One region of the Arthrobacter sp. SLBN-122 genome, then DNA from elsewhere that is predicted to be linked to it. Evidence: predicted binding sites of a transcription regulator. Region 1 holds the regulator's gene; each other region holds the start of a gene.
The links. Region 1 encodes HrcA, which represses chaperone genes, less so after heat shock. Its sites were predicted from a motif close to TTNGCACTCGNNNNNNNCGAGTGCNAA; they were not measured.
Positions count from the first base shown of each region.

Region 2: the regulator HrcA is predicted to act here: its motif matches at 4,578-4,604, upstream of FBY36_RS02170 (FmdB family zinc ribbon protein).
Region 3: the regulator HrcA is predicted to act here: its motif matches at 7,147-7,173, upstream of groES (co-chaperone GroES).

Region 1 covers NZ_VFMS01000001.1:4,135,792-4,145,525, forward strand. Annotated here, with positions in the region: gene FBY36_RS18985 (PhoH family protein) at 1-412, opposite strand, end outside; gene FBY36_RS18990 (GerMN domain-containing protein) at 831-1,748, shown strand; gene FBY36_RS18995 (16S rRNA (uracil(1498)-N(3))-methyltransferase) at 1,735-2,514, opposite strand; gene dnaJ (molecular chaperone DnaJ) at 2,517-3,644, opposite strand; gene hrcA (heat-inducible transcriptional repressor HrcA) at 3,733-4,746, opposite strand; gene FBY36_RS19010 (DUF3097 domain-containing protein) at 4,920-5,768, shown strand; gene FBY36_RS19015 (DUF4870 domain-containing protein) at 5,921-6,331, shown strand; gene hemW (radical SAM family heme chaperone HemW) at 6,454-7,683, opposite strand; gene lepA (translation elongation factor 4) at 7,709-9,565, opposite strand.
Region 2 covers NZ_VFMS01000001.1:478,842-489,005, forward strand. Annotated here, with positions in the region: gene FBY36_RS02135 (S8 family serine peptidase) at 1-278, opposite strand, end outside; gene FBY36_RS02140 (CBS domain-containing protein) at 591-1,007, shown strand; tRNA gene FBY36_RS02145 (tRNA-Ala) at 1,059-1,131, opposite strand; gene FBY36_RS02150 (hypothetical protein) at 1,261-2,184, opposite strand; gene FBY36_RS02155 (GNAT family N-acetyltransferase) at 2,290-2,910, opposite strand; gene galU (UTP--glucose-1-phosphate uridylyltransferase GalU) at 2,915-3,820, opposite strand; gene FBY36_RS02165 (5-formyltetrahydrofolate cyclo-ligase) at 3,928-4,548, shown strand; gene FBY36_RS02170 (FmdB family zinc ribbon protein) at 4,659-4,934, shown strand; gene cpaB (Flp pilus assembly protein CpaB) at 5,076-5,822, shown strand; gene FBY36_RS02180 (DUF4011 domain-containing protein) at 5,849-10,132, opposite strand.
Region 3 covers NZ_VFMS01000001.1:506,489-516,652, reverse strand. Annotated here, with positions in the region: gene rimI (ribosomal protein S18-alanine N-acetyltransferase) at 1-413, shown strand, start outside; gene tsaD (tRNA (adenosine(37)-N6)-threonylcarbamoyltransferase complex transferase subunit TsaD) at 410-1,501, shown strand; gene FBY36_RS02290 (glutamate--cysteine ligase) at 1,579-2,730, opposite strand; gene FBY36_RS02280 (glycoside hydrolase family 3 protein) at 3,119-4,567, shown strand; gene FBY36_RS02275 (shikimate 5-dehydrogenase) at 4,593-5,411, shown strand; gene FBY36_RS02270 (class I SAM-dependent methyltransferase) at 5,416-6,642, opposite strand; gene FBY36_RS02265 (hypothetical protein) at 6,697-7,077, shown strand; gene groES (co-chaperone GroES) at 7,330-7,623, shown strand; gene groL (chaperonin GroEL) at 7,702-9,312, shown strand; gene FBY36_RS02250 (dihydrofolate reductase family protein) at 9,407-10,009, opposite strand; gene FBY36_RS02245 (ATP-dependent DNA ligase) at 10,066-10,164, shown strand, end outside.

The sequences.
Region 1 (9,734 bases):
GCCGGATGGTCCTGCCGCGGCTGGAGAGAATGTCATGGGTGAGCACGTCCACAGGATTCTGCAGCGACTGGGTGCGCAGGAGGGACACCAGCTGCTGCAGCACCGCAGGCGTGATGACTGTGCCGCGGGCCACCAGGCCGCGGACTTCCTGGAGGAGCCGCATGATGCGGGGCACATCGCCTGAAGGGCCGCTGATGGACAGTTCGTTGCCGCGGGCATGGAAGTTGACGTCCGGGAACTGCTCTTCGATAAACCTCAGGGCCTCATCATGGCTGCCAAGTGATTGAACCATCTGGTCGGAGTTCTCAAAGAGGACCACTTCCGTCCGGGTGCCGGGCAGGGAGTGCGGGAATTCCCCCGGACCGCCGTCGCCCGTGTTGAGCCGGCGCTTACCATTTGCTGATTCAGTCATGGTGCTGGCCCGCAGGCCTGTGGTCCCCTCGAAGATCGACATCACTTGTTTGCTTTGGCTGATGCCGGCGCCCGTTGCCCGGTGCTCCTTGCCCCAGCGATCCCTCCATCTTACGCCAGCACCGGACCAGGCCGGATATCCGGCCGCAGTGGAACCTCGAACATGGAACATGGGCAAGGAGCCTCACGGGGGCTCTGGGGCGGCCTTAGGTATCAACTTCATATCGGCCTCATATCGTTCCCGTTGCAGTTGCGGTGGAGAAGGCAAAGAGCGCCGGAGCGGCAGCGCCATTGTGTAATGCTGGAAATCCAGCATCTGCTGGAACACCAGGCCGCCAGGGGGATCGGCCCGCCACCCAGGAAAGGACAAGGGCAGGACAGTGCCGGAAACCTCTGCGCCCGAAAGGGCTGGACGACCCATGGGCCGCCTGCGCCCCGCCGTCCTGGCAGGAGTCCTGGTTCTGGTTCCGGTCCTGGCGGCATGCACGGCCGAGGGCGGTCCCACCCCCACCGGCACCATCGCCTCGGTTCCGGCCACGGGCGGCACCATGCCAAATACGCTTTCCACCAGCGCCCCGCTGGAAACCACGCAGTCCTCCAACAAGGCCCCGGTCTACTGGATCGGCCGCAGCGGCGGGAACATCTTCCTTTACCGCGAATTCCGCGATGTCCCGGAGCAGGAGAACCCTGTCACCCGCGCCCTCCGGGCCATGATGTCGGAGAAGCCGCTGGACCCTGACTTCTTCACGCCCTGGCAGAACCCGGACAAACTGGCCACCTCGATTTCCGGCAAGGACGTCATCACGGTGGATGTTTCAGCCGACGCTTTCAACAGCAATCTCGACGCGGACATGGCTGCCCGCGCCATCCAGCAACTGATCTACACGGCAACCGCCGCGGCCGCCAGTTCCGGCCTGATCGACACGGGCCAGCAGATCCGGGTCCGGATACTTGTGGACGGCCACACCGACTACGTGGCGTTTGGCAGCGTCCAGCTGGGCGCGCTGATGACCCGCGCCGCCGGCCTGGTGGCCCCGGTCTGGATCATTGACCCGCAGGAGAGCGCCGAGGTTGCGGGGGGCAGCGTCAAGATCACTGGCCGCAGCACGTCCCCGGGGGCCAAGCTCCGCTGGCAGATCCTGCAGTCACCGGATGGAGGCAGCAAGGCACCTTTCCTCACCGGAGAAACCACGGCGGGGGCGGAACAGGGGCAGGCCGGGGTCTTCACGCTGGCCCTGAACCTTCCGCCCGGCGACTACGTGCTGCGGGTGGCCCAGGCCGGTTCCGGCGGGGAACCGGACCGGAACGAGGACACCAGGTCCTTTAGGGTCCGGTAGCCGTCCAGCGGCCAAGGACGTCACTGGCAAGCACGACGGCGGCGGGCCCGGCGGTGGAGGACCGCAGGACATGGTGCCCCAAGAGGGCGGTCACGGCGCCTTTATCGCAGAGTTTGGTTACTTCGCGCGGGCTGATGCCGCCCTCCGGGCCGACGACCAGCAGAATTTCACGGGGTCCCGCGCCAGCAGTCGACTGCCATCCCTCAAGGACCGTGCGCAGCGGCCGTACGGCGTCTTCGTGCAGGATGACGGCAAGGTCCGCCGCTTCCACGGCAGCTGAAAGCCCTGCAGTGTCGACGGCAGGCCGCACCTCGGGAATCCGGGCACGTCTGGCCTGTTTGGCGGCCGCGGATACGGTGGACTCCCATTTGGCGTGCGCCCGGGCGGCACGGTCACCCTTCCAGCGGACGATGGAACGTTCGGACTGCCAGGGTACGACCGCGTCGATGCCCAGTTCGGTGGCCGTCTCGATGGCAAGTTCGTCGCGGTCGCCCTTGGCCAGGGCCTGTACCAGCACCAGCCGGATGTCCGGCCTGTCTTCCACGGTAAGGGTCCCGCACTCCACCTCGAGACCGGAGGGGGCGGCAGAGACGACTTTCCCGGTCATCCGGGTGCCGGCCCCGTCGACAATGTCCACCGCTTCGCCCGGGGACAGCCGTTTGACGGTGACGGCATGGCGCGCCTCCGTCCCCTCGAGGACGAAGAGTTGACCGGCAGCCATGCCGTCCAGCGAACCGGCGGCTGTGAAGAAGACGGGGTTGCTCACCGCTACAGGTTACCGAGCCGGTCCCGGAGCTTGGCGAACATGCCGCCGCTGGCGGCAAGCTTGCCCTCGGTGATCTGTTCGCCACGGACCTTGGCCAGCTGGCGCAGCAGGTCCTCCTGTGCGGGGTCGAGCCTGCCCGGAGTGTCCACCTGGAGGTGGACCTTCAGGTCGCCGCGGCCGTATCCCCTGAGGTGTGTGACACCGAGGCCGCGCAGGGTGATGATTTCCCCCGACTGGGTTCCTGGCTTGACGTCGATCTCCTGGGTGCCGTCAAAGGTTTCCAGGCTGACGTCCGTGCCCAGGGCAGCCGCCGTCATGGGGATGTGCAGAGTGGCGTGCAGGTCGTCGCCTTCCCGCACGTAGGTGGCATCGTTGTTGACGCGGATCTCCACGTAGAGGTCACCGGCCGGACCGCCCGCGGGGCCGGCTTCGCCCTGTCCGGAGAGCTGGATCCGGGTTCCAGTGGCCACGCCGGCGGGAACCTTGATGGTCAGTGAGCGGCGGCTGCGGATACGGCCCTGGCCGCTGCACTCGTTGCAGGGGTCCTTGATGACCGTGCCGAAACCTTCACAGGTGCCGCAGGGGGCGGCCGTCATGACCTGGCCGAGGATGGAGCGGACGGCCCGCTGGACCTGGCCGCTGCCGCCGCAGATGTCGCAGCGTTCAGGATGGGTGCCGGGGCGGCAGCAGGACCCGTCGCAGGTGGGGCAGACCACGGCGGTGTCCACTTCGAGTTTCTTGTTGACGCCGAACACGGCGTCCCGGAGGTCGATCCGAACGCTGATGAGGGCGTCCTGGCCGCGCCGGACACGCGAGGCCGGACCGGACGTGCCGCCGGCGCCGAAGAAGGTGTCGAAGATGTCCTGGAACGCGAACCCCTGGCCCGCATAGCCTGCTCCGCCGAAGCCGTTGTCGGTGCCGTTCTCGTTGCCCGTGGTGTCATAGATCCGGCGCTTCTGGGGATCCGAAAGCACCTCGTAGGCGTGGGTTACGGCCTTGAACCGCTCTGACGCGTCTGCGCCGGGGTTTACGTCAGGGTGAAGGGTGCGGGCCAGCTTGCGGTAGGCCTTTTTGATTTCTTCGCCCGTAGCTTCGGGTGAGACTCCAAGGACGTCATAGTGGCTGCTCAAAATACGTATCTCTTCCTTGTTGTACTGCAATTCAATTCGGCGGCCCGGCTCTTGCTTCCCGGCCGGAGCAGGCTCCGGCGGCTAAGAGTCAGGGCCCCAAAATCCTGGAAAGGTAGCGCGCCACTGCCCTGACGGCGGCCATGGTGGTGGGATAGTCCATCCGGGTGGGCCCCAGGATCCCTACTTTCGCGGCACTGTCCGGACCGTAACCGGTGGCAACGACGGAGGCTTCGGCAAGGCCGTCGTACGGGTTCTCCCTTCCGATGCTGACAGCGACGCCGCGGTGGTCCTGGGCCATTTCGCTCAACAACCGCAGCATCACCACCTGCTCCTCAAGCGCCTCGAGCACAGGGCCGATACTGAGGGGGAAGTCCACGTTGGATCTGGCAAGGTTGGCGGTGCCTGCCATGACCATCCGCTCTTCCCGGCTGTTTTGTGCCAGGCCCTCCAGCCCGAGCGCCAGTGCGTGTGCCGCCTGCCGCTGCTGGTGCGGGGCTGCGGCCACGACGGCGGGCAGCGCCTGGGCCAGTTGGCTCAGCGGTGTTCCCCCCAGCGCACCAAGGAACCGGGTACGCAGTTCAGCCAGCGCGTCGTCGCCGAGGTCCTGCCCGACGTCGATCACCCGCTGCTCCACCTTGCCGCTGTTGGCAATCAGGACCACAAGGACCTTGCGGGGGGCGAGCAGGACGAATTCGATATGGCGGACAAGTGCCCTGCTCAGGTGCGGATACTGCACCACGGCAACCTGGTTGGTCAGCTGGGACAGCAGCCGGACCGTACGCTCCAGCACGTCGTCGAGATCGTCCGCGCCTTCGAGCAGGGACTGGATGGCGCGGCGTTCAGCGGCGGAGAGCGGCTTGACAGCGGAGATCTGGTCGACGAAAAGCCGGTAGCCCTTGTCGGTGGGAATCCGGCCGGCGCTGGTATGCGGGGCGGTGATCAGCCCCTCATCCTCCAGGGCAGCCATGTCGTTGCGGATGGTGGCGCTGGAAACACCAAGATGATGCCGCTCCACCAGGGCCTTTGACCCAACCGGCTCGCGGGAGTGGACGTAGTCCTCCACGATGGCCCGCAGTACTTCCAGCTTGCGTGGCTCGCTCACTCTCCACCTCCATCCCATGGTTCGGGGCGCATGCCCCTCCCGATGCAACCCACTGTTAGCACTCGACATGCCCAAGTGCTAACAGTCTATTATGCCTCGGCCCGTTGTTAGCATTGGTACCGCTCCGGGCGAAATTCCGGGGCTGAGGACCTAGCGCTAGGCGGATCGAATCCATGGATTACCAGAACTGGGGCCCACGGGGCATATCGGCTCCCGCGCGGACGGAACTGCCCGAGGTTCCCGTGGAGCGCGGAATGGTGCTCGAGGAAGTGCAGTCCGGCTGGGTGGGTGCCGTGACCCGTGTGGAGAAATCCGGCGGGATGCATGTGGTGGCGCTGGAGGACAGGCGGGGAAAGTCCCGTTCCTTCCGTCTTGGGTTCGGTTTCCTCCTTGAAGGCCAGCCCATCCGGCTGATGCCGCCGGCGCCGCGGACCGCGGCGGGTCCGGCAGCGGGCAGGACGGCGTCGGGATCGGTACGGGTGGCCGGACAGCGGGCCCAGGTAGCCAAAGCCAGCCGGATCTGGGTGGAAGGCAAGCACGACGCCGAACTGGTCGAAAAAGTCTGGGGAGACGACCTCCGGGTGGAAGGCATCGTCGTCGAGCCCCTGCACGGCATTGACGACCTCGCCGCAGCCGTGGCGGACTTCAGCCCCGGGCCCGGCCGGCGGCTCGGCGTCCTGGTGGACCACCTGGTTCCCGATTCCAAGGAGTCCCGCATCGCGGAAGCCGTCATGGCCTCCCCGGGTGCCGCCGGGAACGTCCTGATTGTTGGACACCCGTACGTGGACGTATGGCAGGCGATCCGGCCCGCTGTCCTTGGGATCGACAAATGGCCTGCCGTCCCCCGCGGGCAGGACTGGAAAACCGGGATCCTGAAGGCGTTCGGCTGGCCCCACGCGACCAAGGAAGATATCGGCCTTGGGTGGCAGAAACTGCTGGGCGCCGTGCGCACGTATGCAGACCTCGAAGCATCCCTGCTGGGCAGGGTTGAAGAAGTGATCGATTTCCTGACCGTGCCCTGAAGGGCGGCGGGCCGCCCGCGACCCAGTATTCTTGGTAGTGCGGTTCCTTATTTGAGGCACTGCAGCATTTTTCCGGCACTGCACGCGTTTTCACGCTCTGCATGCGCCGGAATCCGTACCCAGCACCACTTGCACCTTCGAAGGAACAGACTGTGGCAGAAAACGCACGTGATCACAGGGATGGCCAGGGCCGTTCCGAGTACCATGGCGTCCCCGCCAATGCCCTGCCGCTTACGGCCAGCGAAGACCGCCAGTGGGCAACACTCGCGCACTTCGGCGGGATCCTGGGCTGCATCCCCGCGCTGCTGATCTATTTGATCTTCCGGGACCGCGGCCCGTTCACCGCCCAGGAGTCCAAGGAAGCGCTGAACTTCAGCCTGCCGCCCACCATTGCCGCCGTGCTGGCCAACATCCTGGTGTTCATCCCTTACGTCGGGAACATTTTCGCGGTCATTGCCACACTGATCTGGGTGGCGCTCACGTGCTTCTCCGTCGCCGCCGGGATCCACGTCAACCGGGGCCAGCCGCACCGCTACCAGTACAACCTGCGCTGGATCAAGTAATCCCCACCGGCTCCCAGCCCTCGCAAGCTCGGGCCCTCGCCGCAGTGGGCCCACCCAGCGGCATCCTAGCCTCGCTTCGCTTCGGCCAGGGAACCCTGCCGGCGTGGGCCCGGCCCTTGGGGTCAGTCCGGCAGGACCCGGCGGACTACTGCGTCTGCCAGCAGCCTGCCCTTCAAGGTCAGGACCAGTCGGCCGCGGAACGCAGCGGCAGGATCCACGAGGCCGTCGGCGATAAGCCCGGCCACCTCGTGCCGTCCACCGGCGCTAAGCGTAGAGAGGTCAAGGCCGGACTGCAGGCGCGCTTCCAGCATGACCCGCTCCAGGTTCCTGGTTTCCGCGTCCAGGGTTTCCCGGCCGGCGGCGGGCGAGAGCCCCTGGGACAGCCTGTTCGCATAGGCCGACGGGTGCTTGACGTTCCACCAGCGGACCCCGCCCACGTGCGAGTGCGCGCCGGGCCCGATTCCCCACCAGTCGTCACCCCGCCAGTAGGCCAGGTTGTGGCGGCAGGCCTGTTCCGGAGTCCGGGCCCAGTTGCTGACCTCGTACCAACCAAGTCCGGCCTCGGTGATCAGCTGGTCGGCGAGCTCGTACTTATCGGCGTGGTCGTCGTCGTCAATTCCGGGAACCTCGCCCCGGCGCATCTGCGCGGCCAGCTTGGTGCCCTCCTCGACGATCAGCGCGTACGCGCTGATGTGGTCCGGCCCGTAGGAGAGCGCGGTCTCCAGGGAGTGGCGCCAGTCGGCCAGCGACTCCCCCGGCGTCCCGTAGATCAGGTCCAGGCTGACAGCCAGTCCTGCCTCGCGCGCCCACTGCACCACCTGCGGCACCCGGCTCGGGGTGTGGGTGCGGTCCAGGACCTTCAGGACATGTGGAACTGCGGACTGCATGCCGAAGGAGACCCTAGTGAAGCCGGCTTCCTTCAGGACGGCAAGGGATTCGGGTGTGACGGAATCCGGATTCGCCTCCGTGGTGACCTCGGCGCCGTCCTCAATGCCCCACTGGTCGATGGCAGCCCGAAGGATCATGGCCAAATCGTCCGCGGGCAGCAGCGTGGGTGTGCCGCCGCCAAAAAAGACGGTGCCCAGCTTCCGGGCAGGAACGCCCGACGCCGAGAGGACCTTCGCTGCCATCGCCACCTCTGCCGCTGCCGTGCCGGCATACGCATCCTGGGAGGCCCCGCCGCCGAGTTCCGTGGCGGTGTAGGTGTTGAAGTCGCAGTAGCCGCAGCGCACAGCGCAAAACGGGATGTGGACGTACAAGCCGAACGCCCGGTCCGCCGCACCCTCCGCTGCCTGGGGAGGCAGCAGACCGTCCGACGGCGCCGGGTCACCGAGGGGAAGAACGCTGGGCATCAGCGGGCCCCCCGCTGCGCGGTGATCACTTCTTCTTGGCCTTGTCCTTTGATTCGTCGGTGGTCAGGGCGGCGATGAACGCCTCCTGCGGCACCTCCACCGTCCCCACCATCTTCATGCGCTTCTTGCCTTCTTTTTGCTTCTCCAGCAGCTTGCGCTTACGCGAGATGTCACCGCCGTAGCATTTCGCCAACACATCCTTGCGGATGGCACGGATGCTTTCGCGGGCGATGATCCTGGAGCCGATGGCTGCCTGGATGGGCACCTCGAACTGCTGCCGCGGGATGAGTTCACGGAGCTTGCCGGTCATCATCACGCCGTAGGCGTACGCCTTGTCCCGGTGGGTGATGGCGCTGAAGGCATCCACCTGTTCGCCCTGGAGCATGATGTCGACCTTCACCAGATCGGCAACCTGCTCGCCGTCGGCTTTCCAGTCCAGGGAGCCGTAGCCCCGGGTCTTCGACTTCAGGATGTCGAAGAAGTCGAACACAATCTCAGCCAGCGGCAGGCGGTAACGGATTTCCACCCGGTCCTCCGAGAGGTAGTCCATGCCGCCCAGGACGCCGCGGCGGGCCTGGCAGAGTTCCATGATGGCACCGACGAATTCGCTGGGCGCCAGGATGGTGGCGGACACCATGGGCTCGCGGACCTCGGCAATCTTACCGGAGGGGTACTCGCTGGGGTTGGTCACCCGGACTACCTTCTTGTCCTCAAGGGTTACCTCGTACTCCACGTTCGGCGCCGTGGAGATGAGGTCGAGGTTGTATTCGCGCTCCAGGCGTTCGCGGGTGATCTCAAGGTGCAGGAGGCCCAGGAAGCCCACGCGGAAGCCGAAGCCGAGCGCAGCGGAGGTCTCCGGTTCGTACACCAGCGCGGCATCGTTGAGCATGAGCTTTTCGAGGGCGTCACGGAGCACAGGGTAATCGGCCCCGTCCAGCGGGTACAGGCCGGAGAACACCATCGGCTTGGCATCGGCGTAACCGGGGAGCGACTGGGCTGCCGGCTTGGCCAGGTTGGTGACGGTGTCGCCCACCTTGGACTGCCGGACGTCCTTCACGCCGGTGATGAGGTAGCCCACTTCACCGACGCCCAGGCCCTTGGAGGGTGTGGGTTCCGGCGAGCTCACGCCGATTTCCAGCAACTCGTGGGAGGCCCTGGTGGACATCATCTGGATGCGCTCGCGGGGGTGGAGCATGCCGTCCATGACGCGGACATAGGTCACCACGCCGCGGTAGGTGTCGTAGACCGAGTCGAAGATCATGGCACGAGCCGGCGCATCGGGGTCGCCCTTCGGCGCAGGCAGGTCGCGGACAATCTTGTCCAGGAGGGCTTCCACACCGACGCCGGTCTTACCGGAGACGCGCAGGACGTCCTCCGGATCCCCGCCGATCAGGCTTGCCAGCTCGGCTGCGTACTTTTCGGGCTGCGCCGCAGGCAGGTCGATCTTGTTCAGCACCGGGATGATGGTGAGGTTGTTTTCCATGGCCAGGTACAGGTTTGCGAGCGTTTGGGCCTCGATGCCCTGCGCTGCGTCCACCAGCAGGATTGCGCCCTCGCAGGCCGCCAGGGACCTGGACACCTCGTAGGTGAAGTCCACGTGGCCGGGAGTGTCGATCATGTTCAGCGCATAGCTGACGCCGTCCACCTCCCACGGCATGCGGACGGCCTGGGACTTGATGGTGATGCCGCGTTCACGCTCGATGTCCATCCGGTCCAGGTACTGGGCCTTCATGTCCCGGGCCTGGACCACTCCGGTGGACTGCAGCATCCGGTCAGCCAGTGTGGACTTGCCGTGGTCAATATGCGCGATGATGCAAAAGTTCCGAATAATGGCCGGATCTGTCGCGGCGGGCACCGGTGCGGTGCGGGCCATGGGAGACACGCAGGGTCCTTACTGTTGGCATTTCTGCAGCCACCGGCAGGCACGCGAAAAGGCGCCAGCGGTCCAGCCACACATCTTGAACATCCAGTGTCCCACGTCCCGGACCCCCGCACCGCATCCTGACAGGGCCGTACAGCGTATGTCGGCGGAGCCCCCGCCGATAGGCTTA
Region 2 (10,164 bases), 3.7 Mb from region 1:
CTGGCTGTTACTTTGATCTCCCTGACGCGGATGGAGGCAGCGCTGGAAACCTTCGCGTAGGTCTTCTCCCGTTCTGCGGTGCTGCCGGCAACGGAGGGCTTGAACTTCACGATGAACTGGTCGGTGGACAGCTGGGCGTCCGACGATTTCGCTGCTGTCGAGGGGCCGGGCAGGACCGGCTTGCCTGCTGCCTCGGCGGCCGGGGCAATGGCAGAGCCGGCAACCATGGCGGCCAGGACCAGCCCTACGGCCCTGTTGTACGTGCGTCCTTTGGTCATGCCAGTCCTCATGCGCAGATTCACTTCCGTTGGCCTCCCAGATCCACCAGCGAGCTTACTAAGGCTTGTACCCGATTTCAGGACCACATAAGCAACAGGCGCCCGGGGGCGCAGGATTAGGTTCTGCTGCGCCTTTCGTTCTGGGTCAACTCCGGCCAGCTATTCCCACGTAGCAACTTCCGATTCGATCTGGACACTAACGCTCAGCCTACTTACCTTTAATCCGTGACCGTGATGCGCCTGTTGGCCCTCCTGGGACCCGGGGGCGAGGGGGCATACCAGAGGAACGGAAATCAACATAAGGAGAGCATCATGCCCAAAGTACGTGACATCATGACCGGCGGTGTTGAATGCATCGGGGAAAACGAAACGCTGGAGGCCGCCGCCCGGAAGATGAAGGAGCTGGACGTTGGAGCCCTGCCAATCTGCGGTGAGGACAACCGCCTCAAGGGCATGGTCACTGACCGCGACATCGTCATCAAGTGCTTCGCCGAGGGTGGTGACCCGCGCACGGCAAAGGCCGGCGACTTTGGTCAAGGCAAGCCTGTGACCGTGGGAGCGGATGACTCAATCGAGGAAGCCATCAGGACCATGCAGGATCACCAGGTGCGCCGGCTGCCGGTTATCGACGGTCATGATCTGGTCGGCATCCTCACCCAGGCAGATGTCGCCAGGAACTACCCGGAGGACCGGGTTGGGGAACTCGTCGAACTCATCTCGTTCTACTAAGCCCCGCGGAGCGCAGCTGCAACCACGCAAACTGCCGCAGCCCGCAAACCGTGGAGCTAAGGAGATTCGAACTCCTGACCTCTTCGATGCGAACGAAGCGCTCTACCAACTGAGCTATAGCCCCGGAAGCGGCTGAACCCTGCATTGTGAGCCAGGGTGCCTAACCGGTGTCCCTAGGCTACAAATTTTCCCGGCCCAATGCCAATTGACACACTGATCAGCCGCGCGGAAGCTGCGGGCCGCCGTCGGGCCTCTATGCGCGGCGGCGCTGAAGAACGTCGTCGAGGTTGCTCAGCGCGCTCTGCCCCTTGGCCAGCTGCTGGTCACCCAGCTGCTCTGCTTCCGCGGCCTCTGCTGCCTGGACCCCGGCAGCCCCCTTCTTCAGGGACGGCTTGCCAACCGCCTTGGGCGCGTCAGGAAGTTCCAGCGGCTGGGGCTCAGGGCGCTTCGCCTTGGCGGCCTCCACGTAAACGGGCTTGGGGACTTCCACGGGCTCCCAGGGGGTTCCCGCCGGAGTGGCCGGAGCCGCCTGTGCAGCACTGGTGTCACCGGCAGCCACAGCGACGGCGAGGGCCGCTTCACGGAGCTCAACAGCCGTCAGCCGCTTGATTTTGGCCTCGCCTGCCTCGGCGTCGAAAAGCGGGCTCTCCGGCCTGGCCGGCGCAGCCTCAGGCTTCGGCGGAATCGCTTCACGCATCTCCGGACGGCGCGCAGGTGCACTCATGGCGGAGCGGAACGCCGCATCGACTTTTGCTTTACGGTCCCGGACGGCGAGGAAACGCAGCAACGCTACAGAACCAACGGTCAGCACCGTACATAGGAGCGGAAGGGCGGCCGTACCAATGCCGAACGCTGCCAGGACACCCGAGATGAACGCAGTCACCAGGGAGAGCAGCCCCACAAGGGCCAACGCGGTCCGCCCATAGCGGATGCGGAACTGGGCCGGAGGCGGGGTGCTGGCGGTGCCGGCACCGGATGCCGGGCTCTTCCTGGTTTCCATGGCTTTCTCCTGCTGGGCGGCGACGTTCAAGACCAGGCCGGTGGGCGGTTCCGGCCCCTCATCGGCGGGGGCGTCTGCCCGGAATTCGCCGGCGGGCTGGAACTGGTGCCTGCGGTTCCGGAGGACGTAAGGGGCAACCCAAACAATCCAGAGCGCGACGGCAACCACAAGGATCACTGAGCTGCTAAGGGGGAAGTCCACACTCAAAACCGTATGAGCATCATGCCTGCTCAGGCCGCATTACGGGCGGTGTGTCGTCCCGCCACCGGCAAACCGTCTGATTTATGACCGGCGCGAGGCCAGCCAGGGACCCAGCAGGCCCTCCGGGACTTCTTCGGCGGTGAGGGCGAACGATCGGTGGTCCGCCCATTGGCCATTTATGTGCAGGAAGCGGGGCCGGTACCCCTCGTCCCGGAAACCCAGCTTCTCCACCACCCGCAGGCTGGGCCCGTTTTCAGGCCGGATGTTGATTTCCATCCGGTGCAGGCCAAGGGCACGGAAGCAGTGGTCGGTCACCAGCGCCACGGAGGTGGGGGCTATCCCCCGCCCTGCCCGCGCCTGGTCCACCCAGTATCCAAGGGTCGCCATCATGGCCGAACCCCAGACAATCGAGGACACGGTCAGCTGGCCCACAATGGCGGGGCTCCTGAGCCCCGGCCGCCACTCGGTAATGAGGAAGGGCAGTGCCGTGGCCTGGGCGGCCTGCGCTTTGAGCGACCGGACCATGTGCCGGTAATCCGGCAGCCCCCCGGATGGATCGGGGTTGGAGGCCTCCCAAGGCTGCAGCCACTCGCTGTTCCGAGAGCGCACCTCCATCCATTCCTGTTTGTCGCGGTACCGGATTGGCCGCAGGACCAGATCGCCGCACTCGAGCGTGACCGGCCAGATGGGACCACTGCGCATGGCGCTACCGGGAAAGGTCCGCGGTGAAACCCGGCAGCCATTCGCGCAGGCCCGGGCCCAGGTCGTCGCTGTCGATGGCGAGCTGTATGCAGGCCTTGAGGTAGCTGAGTTTGTCGCCCGTGTCGTAGCGCCGACCCCGGAAGACGACGCCGTACACCCCATGCCCCGCACCGTCACCGGACGCAAGTTCCTGGAGGGCATCCGTCAACTGGATCTCCCCGCCCCGCCCCGGCTCTGTGTGTTCAAGGACCCCGAACACGGCTGGGTGCAGGACGTAGCGCCCAATCAGGGCCAGGTTGGACGGCGCTTCCTCCGGGGAAGGCTTCTCCACCAGGCGGTTGACGCGGACGTAGTCTTCCCCGTCGATCTCCTGGATGTCGGCGCATCCGTAGGCACTGATCTGCGAGGGTTCCACTTCGATGAGGGCGACGACGGACCCTCCCGTTTTCGCCTGCACGTCGATCATGGTGCTGAGCAGTTCGTCGCGGGCGTCAATCAGGTCATCGCCCAGCAGGACGGCGAACGCTTCGTCGCCCACGTGCTGTTTTGCGCGGAGCACCGCATGGCCCAGGCCGTGGGGGTCGCCTTGCCGGACATAGTGGATGTCGCCAAGCTGGCTGGCTGCCTGGATGGACGCAAGCTTCTCCGTGTCCCCTTTGTCCTGGAGGGTGGACTCAAGGGACGGAACACGGTCAAAGTGGTCTTCCAGGGCCCGCTTGTTCCGGCCCGTAATCATCAGTACGTCGTGGAGGCCCACGTGGACAGCTTCCTCCACCACGTACTGGATGGCAGGCTTGTCAACGACGGGAAGCATTTCCTTGGGCATGGCTTTGGTGGCAGGCAGGAACCTGGTGCCCAGGCCCGCGGCGGGAATGACGGCTTTGCGGACTCTGGGGTTACTGGTGTTCACCGGACTAATCTAACGTCAGTCAAGCATTTCAGTAACCACCGGCGCGGCAGGCCCGCATGCGGGGCTTGAAAAGTCCCCGGAACACCGGCCAATGCAGGAAGGACACCATGCTGCAGGAGACCGACGCGGTCAAGGACGACATCAGGGCGGCGCACCGGCGTCGACGGGCAGCCCTTACGCCGGCGCAGCTGGAAGCGGCGGGGGCGGCGCTGGCTGCCCATGGGAAAGAATGGGCAAGGACGGTCACCGGGGATCGCCCTGGTATTGCCTGCGTGTACCTGGGCGTGGGACATGAACCGCCCACCCTGCCCCTGATTAACGCCCTGCATCACAGCGGGCACCAAGTGCTGCTTCCCGTGTGCGAGCCCGGCCGGGAATTGAGCTGGGTGTTTTGGACACCGGACACCGGCTTCGAACGCAGCAAATATGCACCAATACTGGAACCCGCTGGGCAGCGGCACGGTCCGGACACAGCCGGCGGTGCAGCAATGCTTTTCATTCCGGCCACCGCGGTGGACCTCGCCGGCAACAGGATCGGCCAAGGCGGCGGGTACTACGACAAGTTCTTGGGGCACCTCGCCACGGCAGGGAAGGAAATTCCACTGGCCGCTGTTATCTACGACGATGAACTGCTGCCCGCCGGCCGGATTCCGGCCGAGGAGTTCGACCGGCCGGTCCCGGCCGTCCTGGCTCCGTCCGGCTACCGGCCCTTGGCGGGCAGCGCCTAAGCCCGGACCGTCCGGACGCAGTGATAGAATTAGCACTCAGGCCCTGCGACTGCTAATGGTTTACCCACGGCAGCACGGGACCTCTCGTTTGCCCAAGAGGAGGAGCACCAGTGCCAACATATGCTTACGCCTGCAAGGATTGCGGCCACGCCTTCGACATTGTCCAGTCGTTCTCGGACAGCAGCCTGACGTCCTGCCCTGAATGCCAGGGCACGCTGCGCAAAAAGTTCAACAGCGTCGGTGTCGTCTTCAAGGGCTCGGGCTTTTACCGCACCGACTCGCGCGATTCCAAGGGCAGCTCCGTCTCTCCCGCACCGGCCGCGGCTCCGGCCACGCCTGCCGCCGCCCCCGCCGCTTCGGCGCCGGCCGCTGCTGCCGCCAGCTAAGCAACCAAGTCTTTACGACGACGGTCTTTACGACCGCGGCCGGGCGCTTCCCACGCAGGTTCAAGCAGCGTCCGGCCGCCTTTGTCCACATAGCAGCCGTCCTGGCTCCCCTGCCGTGGCGGCAGCAATTAGCGTGGGCGCATGCCCATACTCCCCCGCCGCCGCCGTGACAGCCTCCGGTTTCCCGGGAACACCCACAGTGCCGCCAGCGCGCATCAGCTCGGGCGCCGGCCCGGAAACCGCCCACTGCATTCCCGGTTTGCCGGCTGGCTAAGCCGCAACCGGCGCCTCGCGGCGGCACTGCTTTTATGCGCAGCTGCAGCAATCGCCGTCCAGCAGCTCACTCCTGCCCCGCTCTCCACTGTGACTGCGCTGGCCGCCGCCCGGGACCTGCCCGCCGGAACCGCTGTAACAGCGGCCGATCTGGACCGCGTCCAGGTGCCTCCCGGAATGGTAGCCGACGGCTTCCTCCGGGACGGCGCCGCAGCCACGGGCAAGCAGCTTGCGGCTCCGCTCCGGAAGGGCCAGCTCCTCACCGATGCCCAGCTGCTGGGCCCCGGGCTCCTGGCAGGGACGCCGCCCGGTTCGGCGGCGGTTCCCCTGCGCATGGCAGATGCCTCGTCCATCCAGCTGGTCTCCCCCGGCCAGCTGGTCAACGTGGTGCTGACATCCGCCAATGGGTTCGACCAGCAGGGTCCCTCCGAAGTGTTGGCGTCGGCCGTCCCCGTGCTGTGGACCTCGAACAAGGGCGGCCAGACCGGACAATGGCTGGGCACCACAGAGACGGATGGGCTGATCGTCGTGGCAGCCACAGCGGAACAGTCATCACGCCTAGCCGGGGCCTCAACCCAAGGCAGGCTGTTCTTCGTTCTGGTGGGGCAGCCATGATCCGCGGCGCCGCTGGAATGCGGTGGTCAGCCCCAGTGCGGCGGCTTCTGTTCCTTCAGCCAGGTGTCGTGGTCGTCCTCGCGGTCACCCCAGCTGCGTGCGTCGTCCTCTGCCGCCTTACTGGGGAGAATCTCCCCAGTACCGCCCGACCCTGCCTTGGCGGCGGTGGGATCAGCGGGAACGGCAGCTGCTGCTCCGGTCCCGGGCTTGTCCTGGCTGTCGGTCCCGGCCTGGTTGTCGTTCCCGGTCTGGTTGTCGTTCCCGGTCTGGTCGTTTTCGTTCTGGTCGTTTTCGTTCTGGCGCATATCTTCCTCGGGCCTCTCGTTCCCAGGCCTGTCTTCTGTTGTCATCGCATCTGTTTCCCCCGGATGCTGGACCCGCCTGCCTTGGCTGCCCTCTTCCTGCCGGCGGCTTCCATCACTGTTTCGGCTTACACCAGCCTCGGATGGCAGGTAGGAGACACCGGGAGAGGGCGTCCCGTCGATTCCATGAAGCGCGTGGTTGAAGTCGTCGTCCAGGAACCCGGTGGAGGACGGACTCCGTCCCGGGAGCACCATTTTCTCAAGGCCAAGATACCCCGCAATGCGGTCGGCGCAGGAGGATGGGTCTGTGAAAACCTCAATGGTCCACAACGGCATGTACCGCCATCCCAGGCGTTCAAGCAGTTGCGGCCGCAGCCTGCTGCGCTCACGCACGCTCATGGTGCGGTACTGCGCGGTGCCATCGGACTCGATGGCTACGGGCCGCGGGAGGTCGATGTCGTCCTGGCCCATGGTGTTCAGGGGGTCCGCCGCGGCAACCACGTCGATGGCGCCGTCGTACTGGTGCCAGACCCTGGCGCCACGGGCCCGCAGCCTGTCCCCCAGATCGGCCACCAGCGGATCCGCTCCCAGCGCCTGTTCACTGGCCGCGGCACGGGATGCGGGCGTGCCCAGATCTGTGTTGCCGGAAATTTCCCGGTCCAGCAGCGTGTAGAGGTCAACCGCCCCGTGCGTGAGCCGGGTCTGGTCCAGGTCCTCCGGCCGGAAGCAGGTGAGGACGTGCATGGAACGCCGCGCCCGGGTCATCGCCAGGGCAAATTTCTCCCGGCCGCCCTCGGCGGACAGCGGTCCGAAGTTGTGGAGTGCCCGGCCGTGCGGGGTCCGCCCGAAACCCGGCGAGAAAATGACGTGATCGCGGACCAGTCCCTGCGCTCGTTCCAGGTCCACCACCCGGAAGGACTCCGGGCCGGCGCCAAAGAAACCGGCCAGGCCCGGCTGGTTGGACAGCTGGAGCCTGATGGATTCACCAATCCTGGCAGCGTGCCGGAGGCTGGCGGTAACCACGGCCAGCGAGGTCCGGGGACGGAGGCGGGCGTGTTCGAAGACCAGTTCCACCACCCGGTTGACTTCGGCAACCACGGACTCGACACCCTCATGGTCGGCACTGGGAAGGCCGGTGCCGTCGGGCAGGTACTCCACCAGCAGTGACCGGTCCAGCCCCGTGGCTGACTGGCCTTCGGGCAGCCGGCGCAGGCCGCCGTCGTAAAAGTTCTTGCTCAGCTGAAGGACCAGGTCCTCATCCACTGCCCGGTACACCACGTTGAGCCGCCATACCGGAAGCACGGCGGAGAGCGCGGTGAAGGCACTCTCCACCCGCTGGTGGGCGGACTCTCCCGGCGCCAGCCGCTCCACCCCAACGGTGAAGGTCCGCGGCGTGGCAATGCGCGAATCGCCGAAGGCGATGATCTGCCGGGCACGCGCGATCGACGGCAGGACGGCCTGCAGGGACGTCGCTTCCGCATCGAGGATCACGACGGCGTCGAAATGCTGTTCAGCCGGAAGCAGGCCCGTCATCAGGTACGGGCTCACGGACCATACCGGAACCAGTGTGCCGATCAGGTCCGGAGCCTGCGCGGTCAGGGCCGGCAGGGACACCCGTCCGTCCTTGAGCAGGCTGCGCAGCAGATCGGCCTGGCGCGGCTGGGCGGCGATGGCGGTCCGCCACCGCTCGGCCAGGTCCCACCGCAGGCGGGCGGCGCCGCTGGCGATGTGCGCGTTGTCCGCCAGCCGGTACTCCGCTTCAAGCTGCCGCAGTGCATCGCCGTCCGACATGGCCAGGTAGTCGTCACCGCTGATCATTGCCTCAAGGGCCGACTGCCACCAGGCGAGCTCCAGTTCTGCGGCTACGGACCCTTCGGGGACTTCCCGTTCGGCGAGATCGGCAAGGAGTTCGCCCAGGCCGTGTTCGCGCATGTTCTCGATGAGGAGTGTGCGTTCGGGCAGGGTCTTGAGCGTATCGCTGTCTGCCACCAAGCGCTCCAGGCGTTCCATCAGCCGCGCGTAGGGAACGGTGGACAGCGACCCGCCGCCCTCCGTATGCTGCAGCGCCTCGCCCAACTGTGCCAGCTCCTGGTCCAGGGACCGGTACATGGCGTTCATTTCGGCCAGGCCGGAGGGAACGGCGGGGTGCCGCTGGGTGGTGGCGTACCCCGCCCACAGGGCACGCTGTTCCTGGACCAGCACCAGGGATGAGTGCAGGTCTGCGATGTGGACACCCGGGCGGACGTATTCCTTGGCTACCCGGCGCAGCCTGGAGCGCTGCATGGCCGTCAGCTCGATACCGCGCTCACGCCGCCAGGAAGAAGGGGCAGTGGCGGAAATAAGGTCCGTCACCGGCCGGTCGAAGATGTCCGGGGTGAACTTGTCCAGGCTTCCACGGACGGCGACCAGCAGTTCCAGCTGCTCGCCCCACTCGGCGAATGACTCGCCCAGGCGGATTTCGGCGTGCTCCGCAACGGCGTCCATGCGGTCCCTCAGGAGGGGAAGGCTCTTGGCGACGGAGCGGACCAGGTCCTGGGCTTCCTCGGTTTCCTTGCGCGTCAACAGCCGGGCCCCGTGCCAGGGGCTGGTGGTGGCCGCTTTGCTGAAGCTGCCCAGTTCCGCGGCGCGCTTGAGCCTGCCGGCCAGTTCCTCGCGGTCCCGGATGCTGTCCAGCACGCTGCGCTTGAGCCTGACGGTGGTGGCCGGCGCAGGATGGATGGAGGTGAGCTCGGCCAGTGACTGCATGGCCTGGTAGGGCGAGCAGCCCCAACGCTCGCGGACGTTGTGGAGCGACGCCACGTGGTCCATGAGCGCGTGCCGGTGCTCGACCAGGGTGTTGTGGAGGTTCCCGAGCTGCGGTTCCAGTGACTTTTCGTTCCGCACAATGGCCCGGACCAGCTGGCCTTTCAGCTGCTGCGCGGTGACGTTTCCGGTGAGCTGGAACAGGATGGACTCCAGCCCCAGCGACTCGAGGTGCCCGGAGACCTCGTTGAGGCTGGCGCGGCGGTCGCCCACCACCAGTACTGTCTTGCCGGCGTCCACCAGGGCACCGATGGTGTTGATGGCCGTCTGGGTCTGGCCGGTGCCGGGCGGGCTGCTGACAACCAGGGAGTCCCCGGCCCGGGCCGCGTCGATGACGTACTGCTGGTCAGTGTCCGCATCCAGCAGCAGCAGTTCGTCCTTGGGATCCCTGTTGTCCAGGTGGGGGAAGCGGGACGGGTCGGGCTGGTCGACGTCCACCATTTCGCCGCCGGCGGCAGTGGCCAGCGCGGACACCACGGGATGGGAGTCGTTGATCCAGGGGTCGTCGAGGTTGCCGGAGAGGTCGGCGAAGGTGGAAACGAGCAGGTTGTGCTGGGTTTCCGCTCCGTGGATGGGCCGGATCAGTGTAGCCAGCCGGTCCAGGACAGGCTGGGGGTCGAACCGGGCGGTGCTGTAGGCGAGGCGGGTGACGGCGTTGACGTCGAAGACGATTCCGTGGATGTTCTTCAGGTGCCGCACCAGGGCGGGGTTGATGTGCGCCTGCTCCGTGAGCTGCAGTTCGAAGTCGTCCTCCCCCGGCCGCACGGTGAGGGAAATGGCGGTCAGCATGACCGGGGCGGACACCCGCTGGGGTTTGCCGCCGACGGCGGAGGTCCACACCACGGTGCCCGCGGACAGGTATCCGGCATCGATGCCGCGGTCGTTGGCGAGCTCGAAGATTTTGGACCGGATGTTGCGAGAAGCACGGGCGGCCACCACATACTGCTGCCTGTCACGGATCAGCGTGGACAGGCGTGTGCGGCGCCCGGCCATGAGCTGGGCGAGCCCGGAGGGGTGCGCCGATGTCAGGTCGATGGAGCCTTCGGGCGTCTTGGTGAAGCGCAGCATCGTGTCCGCGCCGGTGACGGGTTTAAGCCCTGACAGCCATTTACGAAGCTCTTCCGAGCCTTCCGGGTGGCCTTGACCAACTGACACTTCTGCCTTCTTTTCTGCGTTTGCACGTGACGTCCTGGACCATACCGGCATAGATTCGAGAGTAGCCGGTCCGGCGCCGGACT
Region 3 (10,164 bases), 3.6 Mb from region 1:
ACGCCTGGCCCGTGCAGATGTTCATCGACGAGCTCTCCCAGCCGGAGACCCGCCGCTACCTCGTGGCGGAGACCAGCGACGGCATCGTGGGCTATGCCGGGCTGATGTGCATCGAGCCCATCGCGGACATCCAGACCATCGCCGTCGTCCCTGACTATGAGGGGCGCGGTATTGGCAGCACCCTGCTCACGCAACTGATTGGGGAGGCCAGGCACCGTGGTGCGGCCGATGTCCTGCTCGAAGTCCGCGCCGACAACCCCCGGGCACAGCAGCTGTACGTGCGGTTCGGCTTCGAGCAGATCCACATCCGTCCCCGCTACTACCGGGACGGGGTGGATGCCCTGATCATGCGGCTCCAGCTCGCCGCACCCGAAACTGATGGCCAACACGCAACGGAGGCAGGCAAGCCATGAACCGCTCACAGCCCCTGGTGCTGGGCATCGAATCATCCTGCGACGAAACCGGCGTGGGCATCGTCCGCGGCACCACCCTCCTGACCAACACCGTCTCTTCCTCCATGGACGAGCACGTCCGGTTCGGCGGCGTCATTCCAGAGATCGCTTCGCGTGCGCACCTGGACGCGTTCGTCCCCACCCTGGAGCAGGCGCTGGCAGACGCCGGTGTGAGCCTTGACGAGGTGGACGCCATCGCCGTAACGTCCGGGCCCGGGCTGGCCGGCGCACTCATGGTGGGCGTGTGCGCTGCCAAGGCGCTCGCCGTCGCCACCGGGAAGCCGCTGTATGCGATTAACCATCTGGTGGCGCACGTGGGGGTGGGGCTCCTGGATGACCGCGGCAACGGCCGGAAGCAGGAGCTGCCGGAGAACCTGGGCGCCCTGCTGGTCTCCGGCGGCCACACCGAGATCCTGCGGATCAACAGCATCACCAGCGACGTGGAGCTCCTGGGTTCCACCATCGACGACGCCGCGGGCGAGGCTTACGACAAAGTGGCCCGTATCCTGGGCCTCGGCTACCCGGGCGGCCCCGCCATCGACAAGGTGGCCCGCGGCGGCAATCCCAAGGCCATCCGCTTTCCCCGCGGCCTCACCCAGCCCAAATACATGGGCACGGCGGAGGAGCCGGGGCCGCACCGGTACGACTGGTCCTTCAGCGGGCTCAAGACGGCGGTGGCCCGGTGCGTGGAGCAGTTCGAGGCCCGTGGGGAGGAGATCCCTGTGGCTGACATCGCGGCCGCCTTCCAGGAAGCCGTGGTGGACGTGATTTCGTCCAAGGCGGTGCTGGCCTGCCGCGAACACGGCATCAGGGATGTCCTGCTGGGCGGCGGCGTGGCAGCCAACTCCCGCCTGCGCGAACTGACGGGGCAGCGCTGCGCCTCCGCCGGAATCCGGCTGCACGTGCCGCCCCTGGACCTGTGCACGGACAACGGGGCCATGGTGGCGGCACTGGGCGCACAGTTGGTGATGGCCGGCGTTGAACCCAGCGGCATCGGCTTCGCCCCGGACTCGTCCATGCCGGTCACATCGGTGTCGCTGCCAGCCTGACCCGGAAACATCTGCCGATGCTCCATCAGTTATGGTTCCTAAAAGCAGGGTTTAGGGACCATAACTGATAGAGCAAATCAGGCGGTGGGGCCGTTCCGCATCTGCTTGACCAGGTCCAGGACCACGGCCTGGAGGTTCCCGCCGTTCTCCGCGGCAACGCGGCGCTGCCGCTGGTACCCGGCGCCGCGGCGGATGATTTTCTCGACGTCGGCAAGCTCGTCCAGGCAGCGAAGCTTGGCCGCCACCGGCTCCAGCCGGTTCAGCGTCTCCAGCAGGTGTTCGGTGACCAACTGCTCACGGCCTGCGGCGTCTAGGATGATGATGGCGTCCATGCCGTAGCGGGCAGCGCGCCATTTGTTTTCCTGCACGTGCCACGGCGGCATGGTGGGGATGGTGCCGCCGTTGTCCAGGGTGGTGGAGAACTCGTCCACCAGGCACTGGGTGAGGGCCGCAATGGCGCCCACTTCCTCCAGCGTGGCCAGGCCATCGCAGATGCGCATCTCGATGGTCCCGAGCGCAGGCACGGGCCGGATGTCCCAGCGGATCTCGGAGATGGTGTCGATGACGCCGGTGGTGGTCATATCCTGCACGTAGGACTCGTATTCCTCCCAGGATTTGAACTGGAAGGGCAGGCCTGCGGTGGGAAGCTGCTGGAACATCAGGGCGCGCTGGGAGGCGTAGCCGGTGTCCTCGCCGCCCCAGAACGGGCTGGACGCGGAGAGTGCCTGGAAGTGCGGGAAGTAGTTGACCAGGCCGTCCAGGACGGGCAGTGCCTTGTCCCGGCGGTCCAGGCCCACGTGTACGTGGACGCCGTAAATGACCATCTGCCGGCCCCACCACTGGGTGCGGTCGATGAGTTTGGCGTAGCGCGCCTTGTCCGTCACGGGCTGCAGCTGCGGCGGGCTGAACGGGTGGCTGCCGGCGCAGAACAGCTCCACGCCCATGGGATCGGTGATTTCGCGGACGGCGGCAACGGACCGGCTCAGGTCCTCTTTGGCCTCGGCGGCTGTTTCGCAGATGCCGGTGACCAGTTCCACCGTGTTCAGCAGCAGTTCCTGCTTGATGTGCGGATGTTCGTCGTCTTCGTTGAGTTCCGGGTGGCGGGAGGCCACGCCGCGGAGTACCTGGTTGGCCACGGAAGCGAGCTCGCCCGTTTTTCCGTCCACCAGGGCAAGCTCCCACTCAACACCGAGGGTTGACTGCCTCGATGACGCGAAGTCGATCTTCACACGTTTCCTTACTGTCCGGTTTGCCGCTGGCTGATGCCGCTCACAGGCTGCGCCGGCTGGCGAACGGGTGGTTCAAGTCTAGTGCAGGGGTAGCATCGTATTGATGGCCCCGTTCCCCCTGCGTCACAGCGCCGCCAAAACCAGTCCCGCCAAATCCCTCCCGCTCCTCCTGGCCCTGTCGGCCCTGGCCCTGGCCTCCTGCACCGCCTCGCCAAACGCGGCCCCGCCGTCGTCCCCGGCTGCGCCCGCCACTGCGTCCCCTTCCGCATCAGCAAGTACGACGACGGCGCCTCCCACCGCTTCTGCCTCACCTGACCCAGGCTCCCGCCCGCTGGGGTGGGGCCCGGAGCAGCGCGACCAGGATGCCGCGGCAGCCGCTGTCAAAGCCATGTCGCCGGAGCAGAAGGCCGGGCAGGTGCTGATCCCGTTCTTCAAGGGCAGCCAGGTGGAGGCGCACGCCGCGCTCATCCAGCGCCTGCACCTGGCCGGGTCCATCATCATGGGCGACAACGTGCCCCGGGACCCGCAGGGGAACGTGGACGTTGCCGCCATGGGTGCCGTGAACCAGCGGCTGCAGCAGGCCGCTTCCGCCGACGGCCGGGGCTGGCCGGGCATCATCGGCGTGGACCAGGAAGGCGGCGCCGTGGCGCGCCTGGGACGCCCGCTGACCGAATGGCCCACGCCCATGAGCTACGGTGCAGCTGGCAACCAGGCCCTGACCCGGGAAGCAGGAAAGGGTTTGGCCAGTGAGCTGGTGCCGTTGGGTTTCGACCTCGACTTCGCGCCCGACACCGACGTCACCATCGGGCCCGGCGACCCCACCATCGGTGCCCGCTCCATGTCCGCCGATCCGGCCGCCGCCGCAGCCCACGGGGTGGCCTTTTCCCAAGGCATGCTGGACGCGGGTGTGCTCCCCACCGTGAAGCACTTCCCCGGCCACGGCTCGGTGACAACGGACTCCCACCTCAGCCTGCCCGTGCAGCCGGCCGGCCTTGACGAACTCCGGGCCCGGGACTGGAAACCCTTCCAGGCAGCCGTGTCCGCGGGCCTGCCCATTGTCATGACCGGGCACATCGCCGTGCCTGCGCTGGAACCCGGCGTGCCGGCGTCGCTCTCCGCACCAAGCTACGCCGTGATGCGGGACCTGGGCTTCAAAGGCGTGGCCGTGACCGACGCCCTCAACATGGGGGCCGTGGACAACCAGTACCCCGCCGGGGCGGCAGCGGTGAAAGCCCTGGGAGCCGGCGCCGACCTGCTGCTGATGCCCGCGGACGTGGAACAGGCGCACGCCGCCATCCTCCAGGCCGTAGCCGCCGGGACCCTTCCCGCCGCCCGGCTCGATGAGGCCGTGCAGCGGGTGGCCACCATGATGATCTGGCATGCCCGGACCACGGCGGCCGCCGCAACAGCGGGTGCAGGTTCTCCGGCCGGCAGCGGCGTCGCGTTGTCGGCACGGGTTTCGGCATCGGCCCTTACCGTTGTCTCCGGTCCCTGCGGCGGCCCCCTTGTTCCCGGTGCTGTACGCGTGGCCGGCGGGGGACCGGGGGACCGGGAGCGCTTCGAAGCAGCCGCTGCCCGCTCCGGCCTGGCGGTTGGATCAGGCCCGCTGGTGAACCTGATCGGCCTCGGCGGGAAGGCGGCGGGCGGGGACATCGCCGTGGCCCTCGACGCCCCCTGGCCGCTCCAGAACTCCACAGCCCCGGTCAAGCTGGCGCTGTATGGCCGCACCGACACCGCCTTCGACGCGCTGGCCGCCGTGCTGGCAGGAAAGGCGCTTGCTCCCGGGAAGCTGCCTGCCGCCGTCGGGCCCTTTCCTGCAGGGACCGGCTGCCCCTGACCCGCGGGAACGCTTTAATGGTCAGGTGCCCATTCTGAATAAAGACATGACCCTCTGCATCTCGCTCTCGGCCCGGCCCAGCAACAACGGGACCCGCTTCCACAACCACCTGTACGGGCAGCTGGACCTGAACTGGATCTACAAGGCGTTCGCGCCCACCAACCTGGAACAGGCCATCGCCGGCGTCCGGGGGCTGGGCATCCGCGGCTGTGCCATCTCCATGCCGTACAAGGAGGACGTCATCGCGCTGGTGGACGAGATGGACCCCTCCGCCAAGGCCATCGACTCTGTGAACACCATCGTGAACACGGAGGGGCACCTCAAGGCGTACAACACCGACTACACGGCGATCGAACAGCTGCTGGCGTCAAACGCAGTCCCCACTGACTATTCGGTACTGGTCCAGGGTGCGGGCGGCATGGCCAAGGCCACGGTTGCCGCCCTCCGCGATGCCGGCTTCAGGAACGTCACCGTCATCGCCCGGAATGAGGCTGCCGGCCGTGCGCTCGCCGACCAGTACGGCTTCCAGTGGCGGGCAGCGCTCGACGGCGGCACGGCGGACCTGATCATCAACGTCACCCCCATCGGCATGGCCGGCGGCGCCGAAGCGGACAGCCTATCGTTTCCCGCGGAGGCCATCCAGGCAGCCCGGCTGGTCTTCGACGTGGTGGCGCTCCCGGCGGAGACGCCGCTGATCAAGACGGCCCGTGTGGCAGGGAAACCGGTCATCACGGGGGCCGAGGTTGCCACCATCCAGGCACTGGAACAGTTCGTGCTCTACACCGGCGTGCGTCCCACCGCGGAGCAGGTGCGGGCAGCCGAGGAGTTCATGCGCGCGCAGTAGGCGCCTATGCCGGTTCCACCACGATCGCTACCCGGTCCTCCCCAATACGGGTCAGGACCAGGGTGGCGGTCCTCGCGGAACCCTTTTTGGAGTTCTTTCCGCCTGGCAGCAGCTGCTTCCGCAGCTCCTCCGGCGTGACCGCGGTCCCACGCTTTTTGATATCCAGCACGGTGATGCCCTCCTGCTTCACCCACGCCTTGAGCGCCTTGACGTTGTAGGGCATGACCTCCAGGACCGTGTAGGCCCGGGCGAACGGGGTGTCCAGGAGTTCCGGGGCGCAGATGTAGGCGATGTGCTCGTCCACCAGGTGGCCGCCGAGCTGCAGCGCCACGTCCGCCACCAGCCCGGCGCGGATCACGGCGCCGTCGGGTTCGTACAGGTAGCCTTCCACCGGTCCCACTGGCGCGGCCGGGCCGGCGCCGAAATCGTCCGCGCTGGTCAGCTCGGCGGGCCCTTGGGAACCCAGGACCAGGGCTGCCCGGCGGACCCCGGGCCTGCGCACAGCGTTGAACCAGAGGGTCACTTCGGTGACGTCACCGGCCGCGGACACCCATTGGGCTTCGCAGTCTGCAGGAACAGACTCGTGCGGCATGCCCGGGCCCATCTTCACGCCCACGGCCTTCCCGCCAGCAGCGAGTGACTCCACGAAGGACAGCGGCGGGGAGAACGCCTCGGGGTCCCAGATCCGCTTGGTTCCGGAGGTGGAGGTGACCCGGCGCGCGGGATCCAGCCAGACGCCGTCGATTCCTTCCAGCGGGACTGATGCCGCGTCGGCGTGGACCACCGTGGCATTGGGGAACGGGATGAGGTTCATGGTGGCGCAGGCCGCGGTGGTTTCGTCCATTTCCACGGCGGTGACATTGATGTCCAGGGATGCCAGGGCCATGGCATCGGCGCCCAGCCCGCAGCCCAGGTCCGCCACGCGGCTGATCCCGGCAGCAGCGAACCGCTGCGCGTGGTGCGCGGCGACGTTCAGGCGCGTGGCCTGCTCCAGGCCGGCCTGGGTAAACAACATCTGGCGGGCAAACTCGCCGAATTTCGCCTCTGCCCTGGTGCGCAGCCGCGACTGCGTCAGGACGGCGGATACGAGTTCGGCAGGGTGCCCGGCCTTCCGGAGCGCGGAATTGAGCTCAAAGGAGTCCTCGTCCCGGTAGGGGCCCAGCGATGCCAGCAAGTCCCAGCCTTCGGGGGTCAAAAGGGGTGCAATCTGGTCCTGGGGAGCGTGAGCCATGGGTTCCAGCCTAGTGGAGGAGCGCGCGGCCGGGATGCCGATACTGTTGAAACCATGGATGAGAGCACAGCCCCTGTGGAGCCCGGCGGACACCAACCCAGGGGCCGCGGCCCGGCAAGGTTTGCCCGTCCCGTCCTGATTGCTGCCGCCGCGGTGGCGGTGGTCTGCATCGCCCTGCTGGTGATCATTTTCCTGCTGGACACGTTCAACGCCACCGTCTATTCCGTGGGCGGCAACGACATCCAGGACAACACCCAGGAGTCCCGGGACATCCGGGGGCTGTACGACGGCGCGCGGATGGGGAGCATCTTCGTCCTCGTCATTGCGGCGCTCGCCGCAGCCGGGGCCGGCTGGGTGCTCTTCCGCGCCCGTAAGGCAGGCGGCGGCGATGCCGACGGCGGCGAAGACGTGGACTTCGACGACCTGGGCCGATAGGGGAGCGTGGCCGTTGCCCCGGGCCGCCGTCGTCGGACCCTGGAAAAGGCGTACGCCCATGACGAAACGTTGGCACTCACCTTGACCGAGTGCTAACCCTTACATAGAGTCTTCATTAGCACTCTCCCTAGGAGGGTGCTAACACATGAAGAGCTGCCAGCCAGGCTGCTGCCGGCACCGCGACGACGGTTTGCCAGCTACGGCGGAAAGCTTTCCAGTCCACGAATTTGCTGACGAAAAGGAGAGGTCCGAGTGTCGGTCTCTATTAAGCCTCTTGAGGATCGTATCGTTGTCCGCCCGCTCGAAGCCGAGCAGACCACGGCTTCCGGCCTGGTCATCCCGGACTCCGCGCAGGAGAAGCCGCAGGAAGGCGAAGTTGTTGCAGTAGGCCCCGGCCGCTTCGAAGATGGCAACCGCGTTCCCGTTGACGTAGCCGTTGGCGACGTCGTCATCTACTCCAAGTACGGCGGAACCGAAGTCAAGACCGGCGGCACCGAGTACCTCGTGCTGTCCGCCCGCGACGTCCTGGCTGTCGTCGTAAAGTAACTCTTTCGGATCCCCGTGCCGCCGGCCATGCTCATGCTGGCCGGCAGTGCGGGGTTCTGTCTTTGAAAGGACAAAACCATGGCAAAGCAGCTTGCGTTTAATGACGCTGCCCGCCGGTCCCTTGAGGCCGGCATCGATAAGCTCGCGAACACCGTCAAGGTGACGCTCGGCCCCCGCGGCCGCAACGTCGTCCTGGACAAGAAGTGGGGTGCCCCCACCATCACGAACGACGGCGTCACCATCGCCCGCGAAGTGGAACTGGACGACCCCTACGAGAACCTCGGCGCCCAGCTGGCCAAGGAAGTAGCCACCAAGACCAACGACGTTGCCGGCGACGGCACCACCACCGCGACGGTCCTGGCCCAGGCCCTGGTCAAGGAAGGCCTGCGCAACGTGGCAGCGGGCGCTGCCCCCGGCCAGATCAAGCGTGGCATCGAAGTTGCGGTTGAAGCCGTCGCTGCCCGCCTGCTGGAGAACGCCCGCCCCGTCGAAGGCACCCAGGTGGCAAACGTTGCCGCCATCTCCGCCCAGAGCGACGAAATCGGCGAGCTCCTGGCCGAGGCCTTCGGCAAGGTGGGCAAGGATGGCGTCATCACCATCGAAGAGTCCTCCACCACCCAGACCGAACTGGTCCTCACCGAGGGCATGCAGTTCGACAAGGGCTACCTGTCCCCGTACTTCGTCACGGACGCGGAACGCCAGGAAGCAGTCCTCGAGGACGCGCTCATCCTGATCAACCAGGGCAAGATCTCCTCCATCCAGGAATTCCTGCCGCTGCTGGAAAAGGCGCTCCAGGCCTCCAAGCCGCTGTTCATCATCGCCGAGGACGTCGAGGGCGAGGCCCTGTCCACGCTGATCGTCAACCGCATCCGCGGCACCCTGAACGTTGTTGCCGTCAAGGCCCCCGGCTTCGGTGACCGCCGCAAGGCCATGCTGCAGGACATTGCCACCCTCACCGGTGCGCAGGTTGTCTCCCCGGAGCTGGGCCTGAGCCTGGACACCGTTGGCCTGGAGGTGCTGGGTACCGCCCGCCGTATCACGGTCACCAAGGACAACACCACCATCGTGGACGGCGCCGGTTCGGCCGAGGATGTGGCCGCACGCGTTGCCCAGCTGCGCGCCGAGGTTACCCGCACCGACTCCGACTGGGACCGCGAAAAGCTCCAGGAGCGGCTGGCCAAGCTGGCCGGCGGCATCGGCGTCATCAAGGTGGGTGCCGCAACCGAGGTTGAGCTGAAGGAAAAGAAGCACCGCATCGAGGACGCCGTGTCCTCCACCCGCGCTGCCCTCGAAGAAGGCATCGTGGCCGGCGGTGGCTCCGCCCTGATCCACGCCCTCAAGGCACTGGATGAGGATGCTTCTGTGAAGGCCCTCGAAGGTGACGCTGCCGCAGCTGTCGGCATTGTCCGCCGCGCACTGGTGCAGCCGCTGCGCTGGATCGCCCAAAACGCCGGCTTCGACGGCTACGTGGTCACCTCCAAGGTTGCCGACCTCGAAACCAACAACGGCTTCAACGCCAAGTCCGGCGAGTACGAGGACCTGATCGGCGCGGGCGTCATCGACCCCGTCAAGGTCACCCGTGCTGCCCTCCGCAACGCGGCCTCCATCGCCGCCCTGGTTCTCACCACCGAGACCCTTGTCGTGGAGAAGCCGGCCGAAGAGGACGAGCACGCAGGCCACAGCCACTAGTCCCTTCTTAAAGGGGCCACGGCAGGCGCCATACAGAAAACCGGTCCAGCATCAGCTGGGCCGGTTTTCTGTATTCCTGTAAGGATGCTCGGTATCAGCCGGCGTCCATCTCCGCCGTTTCGACTCCGCCTGCACGCTCATAAACCAGCGACACCGCACCCTTGGGGTAGCTGCGTGCCGGCTCGGCGAGGCGGAACGCGGCGGGTATGGTCCCGGCGTCGAACAGCCGCTTGCCCTGCCCCAGGGTGAGCGGATACAGCCAGAGATGGAGGCGGTCCAGCACCTCTGCCTCCAACAGTGATCGGATGAGGACCCCGCTGCCGAACATGTGCACCTGCTGGTACTCGTCGCGCAGCCTGCCTGCCGCCATGGCATCCGGCAGCACGGTGGTGCCTGCCCATGCCGGATCAGTGAGGGAGCCGGACACCACAAATTTGGGAACCCGGTTGAGCGTCTCCGAGATGTCCCCTGACTGGTGGGGCCAATAAGCGGCAAAGATGTCATAGGTTTTTCGCCCGAGGAGCAGGGCATCCATCCGCTCGATCCCAGCTGCAATGGCGGCGCCGGACTCATCGTCGGACACCGGTGCCTGCCAGCCGCCAAAGGCGAAACTGCCCTCAGGGTCTTCTTCGCGGCCGCCGGGCGCCTGGTAGACGCCGTCGAGGGTGATGAACAGGTTCGCAGCGATGAGTCCCATGCGCCCATTCTGGAACCGGACCGTGGGCCTGTCCAGTGCCGTGGCAGGATGGTGCCATGCTGCTCCTTGAGCTCGTTAAAACCGCGGAGGCCGTCACCTCCACCCGTTCCCGGCTGGCGAAAGTGGATGCGCTGGCCCAGCTGCTGGTCCGGCTT